Regions from separate parts of the Micromonospora inyonensis genome, predicted to be linked through region 1. Evidence: riboswitches for the same ligand, from Rfam matches in the RefSeq annotation. Region 1 holds a riboswitch; each other region holds the start of a gene.

Region 1 (3,263 bases):
GGCGAGGGCACCCCCGGTCAGCGCGGCGACGCCGTTGCCGAGACCGACGACCAGGACCGCGACCGCGCCCAGCGACGCCCCGGAGGAGACGCCGAGCAGGTACGGGTCGGCCAGCGGGTTACGGGTGACGGTCTGCATCACCGCGCCGACCGCCGCCAGCCCCGCCCCGACCAGAGCCGCGCCGAGCACCCGGGGCAGCCGTAGCCGCCAGACGATGTGCTCGCGCAGCACCGGCAGGTCGGAGTCGAGCAGCCCCAGCCGGTCGGCCACCACGGTCCACACCGTCCGTATCGAGATGTCGGCGGGCCCGATGGTGACCGCCGCCCCGATCGACGCCACCAGGGCGACCAGCAGCACGGGCACGAGCAGCGCCGGGCCGGCGGGCCGGGCCGGGCGGAGGGCGGCCTGGGTGGGCGGCGCGGTCGCGGTGGTCAGCGCCCGGTCCCGTCGGGGATCCGGACGACGCCTTCGGCGAGCGCCTCGACGCCGCGCACGACGCGCACCCCGGCGGAGGTGGCGGAGAAGGGGATGACGACGAAGCGCTGCCCGCTCACCGCCCTGAGGTGCCGCAGCGTGGGGTGGCCGGTCAGGAACGCCTTCTTCGCGGCGGCCGTGTCCCATGCCGCGTCGACCAGCACGATCACGTCGGGATCGCGTTCGGCGAGGGTCTCCCAGCCGCTGTCGGCCCAGTCGCCGGTCAGGTCGGCGAACGCGTTTCCGACCCCGACCGAGGACATGATGAGGCCGGGAGTGCCGCAGCAGGAGCCCACACTCGGCGCGTCGGTCCCTTCGTCCCACCAGAGCACGGAGAGGTCCCCGGCACCGTCGACCCGGCCGGCGGCCGTGGCGATCCGGGTCCGCTGGTCGGCGATGAGCTTCTCGGCCCGATCGGGTACGCCGAAGATGGCCGCGACGTCCCGGATCTCACCGAACACGTGGTCGATGGTCAGCTTCGCCGGCCGGTGCGGCGCGGGACAGCCGGCCGGGGAGAGGTACGTCCCGATACCGAGCCTCGCCAGCCCGGTCCGGTCACCGGCGCCCTCGTCGCCGAAGGCACTGTGGAAGGAGCCGTAGACGAAGTCGGGCTCGGCCTCGAGCAGCTTCTCCTTCGAGGGGTACTTCTCGGCCAGCACCGGCACCGAGGCGTACGGGGTGGCGTACTCCGGCAGGATGGCGTCGTCCAGGTAGGCCGTACCGGCCATCCGGTCGGCCAGCCCGAGGGCCAGCATGATCTCGGTGGCGGGCTGGTTCATGGTCACCGCCCGCCGGGGCGGCGCGGCCACCCGGACCGGCGTGCCGCAGTTGGTCAGGTCGACCGCGGTGACCGGCTGCGGGGCAGCCGGGGTGGAGTCGTCCCCGGTGCCGCAGCCGCCGAGCAGGACGATGAGGACGGTCAGCGGCGCGGCGACGCGCCGGGACACGGTGGACAGAGCGCGCTCGCGCATCGGGATTGCCTTCCAGCACCTCGTGGACGGGTCGTCACAGTGCCGTGGCCGGTCTCCTGGCTGACGGGACGTGCGTCCGTGGCCGGCCTTCCCAGGCGCGTACGCCCAGTGACCTCGGTTTCGACGAGGGCCGCGGACTCCCGATCACAGTGGCGAGGACCGCACCGGTACTTCACCGGTTTCCCGTGCACCACGGCAGCGTCACCCTAGCCGCTGCCGCGCACGGGTGCCATGGTGACGAAGACCACCCGCGCGGTACCCGCTGCCGGGCCCCGTCGAGGTCCCGGCTGCCGGCGGGCAGGCCGCCCGAGGCCAGCACCAGCACCGGGCAGTCGAGGATGGGGCCTCCTCGACGGCCCGCGGGTTCTCCGTCCGGCAGTCGTGGGCGGTGAGGAAGCCGCCCCGGCGGAGTGGAGGTGACGGTGAGCCCGGTGGCGCGGACCAGCCGGGCCGCCCGCTCGACGCCGTACGCCCCGACCGGTTCGCGCCACACGATGCCCGGCACCCCCGCGTCGGCGTAGTCCGCGACGGCCTCCTCCAGCGGCCGGTTCATCGAGGTGGCCTGGTTGACGGAGTGCCCCCGGCGGCCTGGGGCGATCCCGCCAGGCAAGGGCTTTCCTCCGCCCGTTCGCCCGGCGTGCCGGGCCCCGCGGTGGCGGGGACCGCCCTACCCGCTGCGGTAGCCTGAGGCCGCGACTCAGGGCGCGACCACATCAGCAGAACACTCGGGGGTGGCCATGGCGACGCTGGCCGACGTCGCCCGACGGGCCGGGGTCTCCCCCGCGACCGCGTCGCGGGTCATCAACGGCAGCAGCAAGACCGTCACCGAGGAGCTGCGCGACCGGGTGCTGCGGGCCGTGGCCGACCTGCGCTACGTCCCGAACGCCCACGCCCAGCTCCTGGCCCGTCCCCACCGCAGCGTGGTCGGCGTCATCGTGCACGACGTCTCCGACCCGTACTTCGCCGAGGTCACCCGAGGGCTGCAGCGGGTGGCGACCGCACGCGGCAAGCTGCTCATCATCTGCAACAGCTACCGGGACCCGGAACGGGAACTGGAGTACGTCGACCTGCTGCGCGGCCAACAGGTCGCGGCGATGATCCTGGCCGGCTCCGGCTACCACGACGACAGCTTCACCACCCGGCTCAACGAACAGCTCGCCGCGTACGAGGCGACCGGCGGCCGGGTCGCGGTCATCGGACGCCACGAGCACGCCGGCGACGCGGTGATGCCGGCGAACGAGAACGGCGCGTACCTGCTGGCCCGGGAGCTGCTCGCGCTCGGTCACCGGCGGATCGGGGTGGTGGCCGGCCCCCGGCTGCTCACCACGACCACCGACCGGTTGGCCGGGCTGCGCCGCGCCCTCGCCGAGCGGGAGCTGACCCTGCCCGAGGAGCACGTCCGCTACGCCGAGTTCGACCGGGACAGCGGGGCCGGGGCGGCGGCCGTCCTCCTCGACGCGGTGCCCGGCGTGACGGCGGTCGTGGCACTCAACGACTCCATGGCCATCGGCGCGCTGTCGCTGCTGCGGGCCCGGGGGGTGGCCGTGCCCGGCCAGGTCTCGGTCACCGGCTTCGACGACATGCCGATCGCCCGCGACGTCACGCCGGCCCTGACCACCGTCCGGCTCCCGCTGGTCGAGATGGGGGCACGGGCGATGGCCCTCGCGCTGGAGCCGGTGGCCGCCGGCGGCCGGATCGAGGTGCTCGACGCCGGGGTGGTCCTGCGCGACACCACCGGCCCCGCCCCGGCCTGACCGGCCACCACGCCCCGGCCCGGACACCGTCCCTGCCCGCCGGTCCCGCGCAGCCCCGGCCGGG
Region 2 (3,263 bases), on a different contig from region 1:
GCCGTCGACGACCCGGGTGGCGAGCACCTGCTGGTCGTTGGCGGCCGGTCCGTGCACGACCTTGCCTCCGCTGTTGAGCTGGAAGGTGCTGCCGTGCCACGGACAGACGACGCACGGGTGGCCGTCGATCTCCGTCACCTCGCCCTGGCCGAGCGGCCCGCTCTGGTGCGGGCAGCGCTCCAACATGACGGTGACGTCGTCGCCGTGCCGGTAGAGGATCACCGACACGCTGTCGATCTCGCGGGTGACCAGTTCCCGGTCGGGCAGGGTGGACAGGTCGGCGAGCGGGTGCCAGCCGTCACCGATCAGGTTGGCCTCGGAGACGCTCTGGTTGACCTGCGCCCCCTGCTTGTACGCCAGGTGCCCGCCGAGGTACGCCCCGGCGCTCGCCGCGGAGAGCCCGAGGTACGCCAGCGTCCGCCCGAGGTTGTGTCGACCGTTGAGGCGGGCGGCCAGCGAGCCGGCGTAGCAGGCCAGCCCGATGGTGTTCGAGGCGGCGTGCACCAGCCCCACCCGCCGCTGCTCCCGGTTCAGGGCCGCCCAGTCGTTGAGCCCGGCGACGGCGGCCGGCACGGCGCTGGCCGTACCGACCGCCACCAGCGTGGTCGCCGCGCGCCGCTGGCCGGGCATCGCGTCGAGGACGGCGGCGCTGATCCACGCGCCGACCGGCACCTGCACCATCGCCGGGTGCAGCGGATGCCCCAGCCACACGCCGTGCAGCAGGTCACGGACGCGCCGCGGCCGGAGGGTGGCCTGCACCGCCCGCTGGAGGCGGTCGCCGACCCGGTCCAGGCCGGTCGCCTGCTCGATCTTCGTCAGTAGTGCTCGCACCCGTACCGACTTCCCGGTCCGGGAGCTCGCAAACCGGGCGACGGGGACGAACTCCCCGCCCCGACCGGCGGGGCCCGGACCGGCGGCGACCAGCCTGACCGGGCGGTCCGTCGCGCCTCCGGTCAGGCGTCCGGCGTCCACCGGTCGTGGTGGATGGCGGCGGCGAGCGGACGCGCCTGCCGCCAGCCGTGCCGGGCCAGGTCGGGTACGGCCTCGAAGTGGGTGACCGGCCCGAGGCAGAGCCACGCGACCGGGCGGATGCCGGCGGGAATGCCGAGCAGGTCGGCCAGCCAGGGTTCCCGGTAGAAGGAGACCCATCCGACGCCGAGCCCTTCGGACGTGGCGGCGAGCCAGAGGTTCTGGATGGCCAGGCAGGTCGAGTAGAGGCCGGTGTCGGCGATGGCGTGCCGGCCGAGCACCGCCGGCCCGCCCCGCGACTGGTCGTGGGTGACCACGATCGACAGGGTCGACTCCCGCACTCCGTCGATCTTGATACGGGCGAACCGTTCGGCCGCCTCCCCCTCCAAAGTGGCGGCGAAGACGTCCCGCTCGGTCCGGACATGCTCGTGGAAGCGGTGTCGGATGTCGGCGTCCCGCACCACGACGAAGTCCCAGGGCTGGGAGTAGCCGACGCTCGGTGCGGCATGCGCCGCGGCCAGCACCCGGTGCAGGGTGTCGTCGGGCACCGGCTCCCCGGTGAACTGGGCGCGTACGTCCCGACGGCGGTGGATGACGTCGTACAGGTCCATGGCAGGCTCCCGCTGCGCTCGGCCCACCCGGGCAGGGGCGGGCGCGTGACGCGAGGCCGGTCTTCGGACTCCCGGATCGACGCCGTGCCGTCCGCCTTCCCAGCCCTTCCCGGGCCAGTGGCTGCGCTGTGCGCGTGGACGGTGGCTCCCCGGTCACCGCGGCGGGCCCGTGCCGGATTCGCACCGGCTTCCCGATTCTCCCCGCTCGCGCGGGGCACCTCACTGTGTCGTGCCGTCGAGCATCGTAGCCGGAACGACGGGATTTCGGTCGCCCTCCACGAGACCGGACGGCATGGTGGTGCGCATGTACGCGCACGCCCTCCGTCCACAGCCGGTTCCCACCACCACCGTCGCCCGGCTCGTCAACGCGGTCGGTCGCCCCGACGCCGTTCCGCCGTCGCTGCTGATGCTGCTCGGGATGCTCTCCACCCAGCTCGGCGCGGCGGCGGCCAAGCACCTGTTCGGCAGCACCAGCCCCGGTGGCACGACCACGCTACGGCTCGGCTTCGCCGCGCTGATCCTGGTCGCGCTCGCCCGTCCCGGGCTGCGGCTGGGCTGGCGTACCGGCGGTCTGGTGGTGGGCTTCGGCCTGATGCTCGCGCTGATGAACCTCAGCTTCTACGCCGCCCTGCACCGGGTGCCGCTGGGCGTGGCGGTGACCATCGGCTTCGCCGGGCCGCTGCTGGTGGGGCTGGCCGGCAGCCGCCGGCTGCTCGACGTGCTCTGGGCGGTCCTGGCCGGTGGCGGCGTCCTGCTGATCAGTGGACTGGGCGGGGCGGCGGTCGACGGGCTCGGGCTGCTCTTCTGCGTCGGCACCGCGGTCGGCTGGGCGGGTTACGTGGTGTTCGGCGGCGCGGTCAGCAAGCGGGTGCCCGGCACCCGGGGGCTGGCCCTGGGCATGGCCGTCGGCGCGCTCGCCGTGCTGCCGTTCGGTGTCGCGGGCAGCGGCAGCACGCTGCTCGACCCGTGGATCCTGCTACTCGGCGTCGGCGTGGCGCTGCTGTCGTCGGTGCTGCCGTACTCGGCGGAGATGTCCGCGCTGCGCCGGATGCCGGCCCGGGTCTTCGCGGTGCTGCTGAGCCTCGAACCGGCGATCGGTGCGCTGGTCGGCCTGGTCCTGCTCGGTGAGCTGCTGACCTGGCCGCAGTTCCTCGGAGTGACCTGCGTGGTCGGTGCCGCGCTCGGTGCCACCCTGGTCCGCCGGGACCGGACCTGAACAGGCACGCCGCCGGACGCCGCACCCCGCACCCGACCGCGTCCGGGTCGCGACGCACGACGGCGGCACCGGCCGTCTGGCGCGGCGCGGCACGAACCGGCATCCTGGTCCGATGGGCGTACGGGTTGAGCGTGACGGACCGGTGACCACGGTGATCCTGGATCGGCCGGCGGCCCGCAACGCCGTCGACGGCCCGACCGCCCGGGCGCTCGCCGACGCGTTCCGCGCCTTCGACGCCGACCCGGCCGCCACCGTGGGCGTGCTCTGGGGAGCCGGCGGCAGCTTCTGCGCCGGTGCCGACCTCAAGGCCATCGGTACGCCGAGCGGCAACCGGGTGGAGCCCGAGGGGGACGGCCCGATGGGTCCGACCCGGATGTCGCTGACCAAGCCGGTGATCGCCGCGGTCTCCGGGTACGCCGTGGCCGGCGGACTGGAGCTGGCGCTCTGGTGCGACCTGCGGATCGCCG
Region 3 (3,263 bases), 300 kb from region 1:
TCGGGCTCGCCGTGCACCAGAACGTCCAGGCCGAGCTGTTCCTGCAGCCGGATCACGTGCTCGATCTCGGCGCGCATCCGTTCGGTGTAGCCGGCCTGGTCGAGGCTGCCGGCGCGCAGGTCGGCGCGGGCCTTGCGCAACTCGGCGGTCTGCGGGAAGGACCCGATCGTGGTGGTGGGCAGCTCCGGCAGCCGCAGTCGTTCCTGCTGCTTTGCGGCCCGGTCGGCGTAGTCGCCGCGTTGCCGGTCGGTGGGCCGCAGGGCGGCCAGGCGGGCGCGGACGTCGTCCTGCCGCCACGCCGCCGGGATGGGCGGCAGCGGGGCGGGCAGGTCGGCGGTGCCGTCGCGCAGGGCGCGGCCGAGCAGCACCACCTCGTCGACCTTCTGCCGGGCGAACGCCAGCCGCTCCCGCAACTGCGGGTCGAGGCGGGTCTCCGCGGTCAGGTCGACCGGGACGTGCAGCAGCGAACAAGACGTGGACACGGCCACATGGTCGGCAAGGCCGGCGACGGTGGCACCGGTGACCGCGGCGGCGCGCAGGTCGGTGCGCCAGACGTTGTGCCCGTCCACCAGGCCACCGACGATCGTCTTGCCGCGCAGCGGTCCGGCGCCGGCGAGCCGCTTGAGGTTGCCGGGGCCGGCGACCAGGTCGAGGCCGATCGCCTCGACCGGTGTGGCGAGCAGGGCGGGCAGGGCGTCGCCGAGCTCGCCGAAGTAGGTGGCGACGAAGATCTGCGGCCGCTGCTCCCGTTCGCCGAGGCGGGTGTACGCGCGGCGCAGCGCGTCGATCTGGGCGGGAGTGCGGTCGGCGACGTAGGCGGGCTCATCGAGTTGGACCCACCCGACGCCGGCCCGCGCCAGGTCGGCGAGCAGCGAGGCGTAGGTTTCGACCAGGTCGTCCAGCCGGGCGAACGGGTCGGCGCCCTTGGCCAGCAACAGGAACGTGGCCGGGCCGACGAGCACCGGCCGGGTGGTGACGCCGAGCGCACGGGCTTCGCCGTACTCACGCAAGGCCTTGGCCGGGTTCGGGGCGAACTCGGTGTCGGCGTCGATCTCGGGCACGAGGTAGTGGTAGTTGGTGGCGAACCACTTCGTCAGCTCGAGCGCAGGTTCGGCGTCGACGCCGCGGGCCATCGCGAAGTAGGTGTCCAGCTCGGGCAGGCCGAGTCGACGGAACCGGGCCGGGACCGCGCCGACGGCGACGGCGGTGTCGAGGACGTGGTCGTAGTAGGAGAACGTGTTCGACGGGATGGCGTCGAGGCGGGCGTCGCGCAGCGTCTGCCACACCTGCGTGCGCAGGCCGGCCGCGGTCGATTCCAGGGCGGCGGCGTCGATGCGCCCGGCCCAGTACGCCTCGACGGCCTTCTTCAGTTCGCGGTTGCCGCCGATGCGCGGGTAGCCGAGCACGGTGCTGGTGCCGAAACTCACGGGTGTTCCCTTCCCTCGATGTGCCCGACGGCACGGAAGGGCAGGGGAAAGGCCGTCGCCGGCCTTCCGCCCGGCCCTCCCGAGAGGCCGTCGGCGGCGCACGCGGTCGCGTGCGCAGTGCGGGCAGGTCTTCGGACTCGTGGGCGTCGTGCTCGCGCCTACCGGCCGTCGCTTCCCAGGCTCGCGCCCAGTGCTTGATGACGGTTTTCGTTCCCACTCACCGCTGCGGGGCAGTCCCGGTCTCGCACCGGGTTCCCTCTTACGACGCGCGGCCTGACGGCCGCGCGAACCAGCACTGCGGGGAATCCTAGCTAGAACTCGTCGTCGAAGCTCACCGAGCCGGTGACCCCGACCTGGTATGCGGCGACGCGACGCTCGAAGAAGTTGGACAGCTCCTGCACGTCCTGCAGCTCCATGAACGCGAACGGGTTCTTGCTGCCGTAGATCGGCTCGATGCCGAGCACGGCGAGGCGCCGGTCCGCGACGTGTTGCAGGTACTCGCGCATGTCCGTGAGCGACATTCCGGAGACTCCTTGTTCGAGCAGGTCGGCGGCGAACTGCAACTCGCACTCGACGGCTTCGGCGAGCATGTCGCGGACCTGCTGCTGCATCTGCGCGTCGAACAGGTCGGGTTCCTCCCGCCGGACGGTGTCGACGACGTCGAACGCGAACGCCATGTGCATGCTCTCGTCGCGGAACACCCAGTTGGTGCCGGAGGCGAGCCCGTGCAGCAGCCCGCGCGAGCGCAGGTAGTAGACGTAGGCGAAGGCGCCGTAGAAGAACAGCCCTTCGATGCAGGCGGCGAAGCAGATCAGGTTGAGCAGGAACGCCCGCCGGTCCTCGCGGGTCTTGAGCTCGCGCAGCTCGAAGATCGAGTCGATCCACCGGAAACAGAACTCGGCCTTGCGGGCGATCGAGGGGATGTTGTCGATCGCGGCGAACGCCGCGAACCGCTCCCGCTCGTCCGCGACGTAGGTGTCGAGCAGGTTCAGGTAGAACTGGACGTGCACGGCCTCTTCGAACAGCTGCCGGGACAGGTAGAGGCGGCCCTCGGGCGAGTTGACGTGCTGGTAGAGGTTGAGCACGAGGTTGTTGGCGACGATGGTGTCGCCGGTGGCGAAGAACGCGACCAGGCGGCTGACGAGGTGCCGCTCGGCCGGGGTGAGCTTCTCCAGGTCGGCGAGGTCGTTGTGCAGGTCGACTTCCTCGACGGTCCAGGTGTTCTTGATGGCGTCCTTGAACCGGTCGAAGAAGTGCGGGTAGCGCATCGGCCGTAGCGTGAGGTCCATGCCGGGGTCGAGCAGCATCTGGCGCTCGACGGCGGGCGCCGGTGCGGTGCGGGTTTCGGGAATGGTGGTCACTGGCAGGCCTCGCAGGATTCCGGGTTCTCGATGGAGCAGGCCAGCGCCCCGTCGTCGGCGACGGCAAGCGTGGCGGCGGGTGTCTTCGCGGCTGCGGGGGCGACGGAGACGGTGGCCTGCTGGATGCGCGTCGCGGGGCGCGAGCGCAGGTAGTAGGCGGTCTTCAGGCCGGCTTTCCACGCGTACAGGTACATCGAGGAGTGTCAATCCCCTGGAAGCGTGGAGGGCTGTTTAAGCTGCCTGAGCCAGGCGGGCTTGGGCGATGAAGCGTTCGTAGTCGATGGGTGACATGCCATCGCAGGCGCTGTGGCGTCGGCGGGTGTTGTAGAAATCGACGATCCAGGTGGCGATCTTGAGTCGGGCTTCGGCGCGGGTGCGGAACCGCTGCCGGTGGATGTACTCGACCTTGATGGTGGAGTTGAACGCCTCCGCGGCGGCGTTGTCCAGGGCGCAGCCGACCCGGCCCATCGATTGC

Evidence for each region. Region 1 has a riboswitch for cobalamin ahead of GA0074694_RS33130 (ABC transporter substrate-binding protein). Riboswitches for the same ligand answer to the same signal wherever they lie in the genome.
Region 2: another riboswitch for cobalamin. It lies ahead of bluB (5,6-dimethylbenzimidazole synthase); the one in region 1 lies ahead of GA0074694_RS33130 (ABC transporter substrate-binding protein).
Region 3: another riboswitch for cobalamin. It lies ahead of metE (5-methyltetrahydropteroyltriglutamate--homocysteine S-methyltransferase); the one in region 1 lies ahead of GA0074694_RS33130 (ABC transporter substrate-binding protein).

What each region holds. Positions count from the first base shown of each region.
Region 1 is NZ_FMHU01000002.1:1,629,526-1,632,788, reverse strand. It holds gene GA0074694_RS21720 (iron chelate uptake ABC transporter family permease subunit) at 1-363, opposite strand, end outside; gene GA0074694_RS33130 (ABC transporter substrate-binding protein) at 432-1,445, opposite strand; cobalamin riboswitch at 1,475-1,655, opposite strand; gene GA0074694_RS31895 (hypothetical protein) at 1,618-1,998, opposite strand; gene GA0074694_RS21710 (LacI family DNA-binding transcriptional regulator) at 2,183-3,199, shown strand.
Region 2 is NZ_FMHU01000001.1:1,722,353-1,725,615, reverse strand. It holds gene GA0074694_RS07915 (Rieske (2Fe-2S) protein) at 1-831, opposite strand, end outside; gene bluB (5,6-dimethylbenzimidazole synthase) at 954-1,580, opposite strand; cobalamin riboswitch at 1,632-1,802, opposite strand; gene GA0074694_RS07905 (EamA family transporter) at 1,885-2,796, shown strand; gene GA0074694_RS07900 (crotonase/enoyl-CoA hydratase family protein) at 2,909-3,263, shown strand, end outside.
Region 3 is NZ_FMHU01000002.1:1,930,384-1,933,646, reverse strand. It holds gene metE (5-methyltetrahydropteroyltriglutamate--homocysteine S-methyltransferase) at 1-1,427, opposite strand, end outside; cobalamin riboswitch at 1,533-1,736, opposite strand; gene GA0074694_RS23035 (ribonucleotide-diphosphate reductase subunit beta) at 1,739-2,788, opposite strand; partial or broken gene GA0074694_RS23030 (hypothetical protein) at 2,785-2,988, opposite strand; gene GA0074694_RS23025 (IS3 family transposase) at 3,020-3,263, opposite strand, start outside.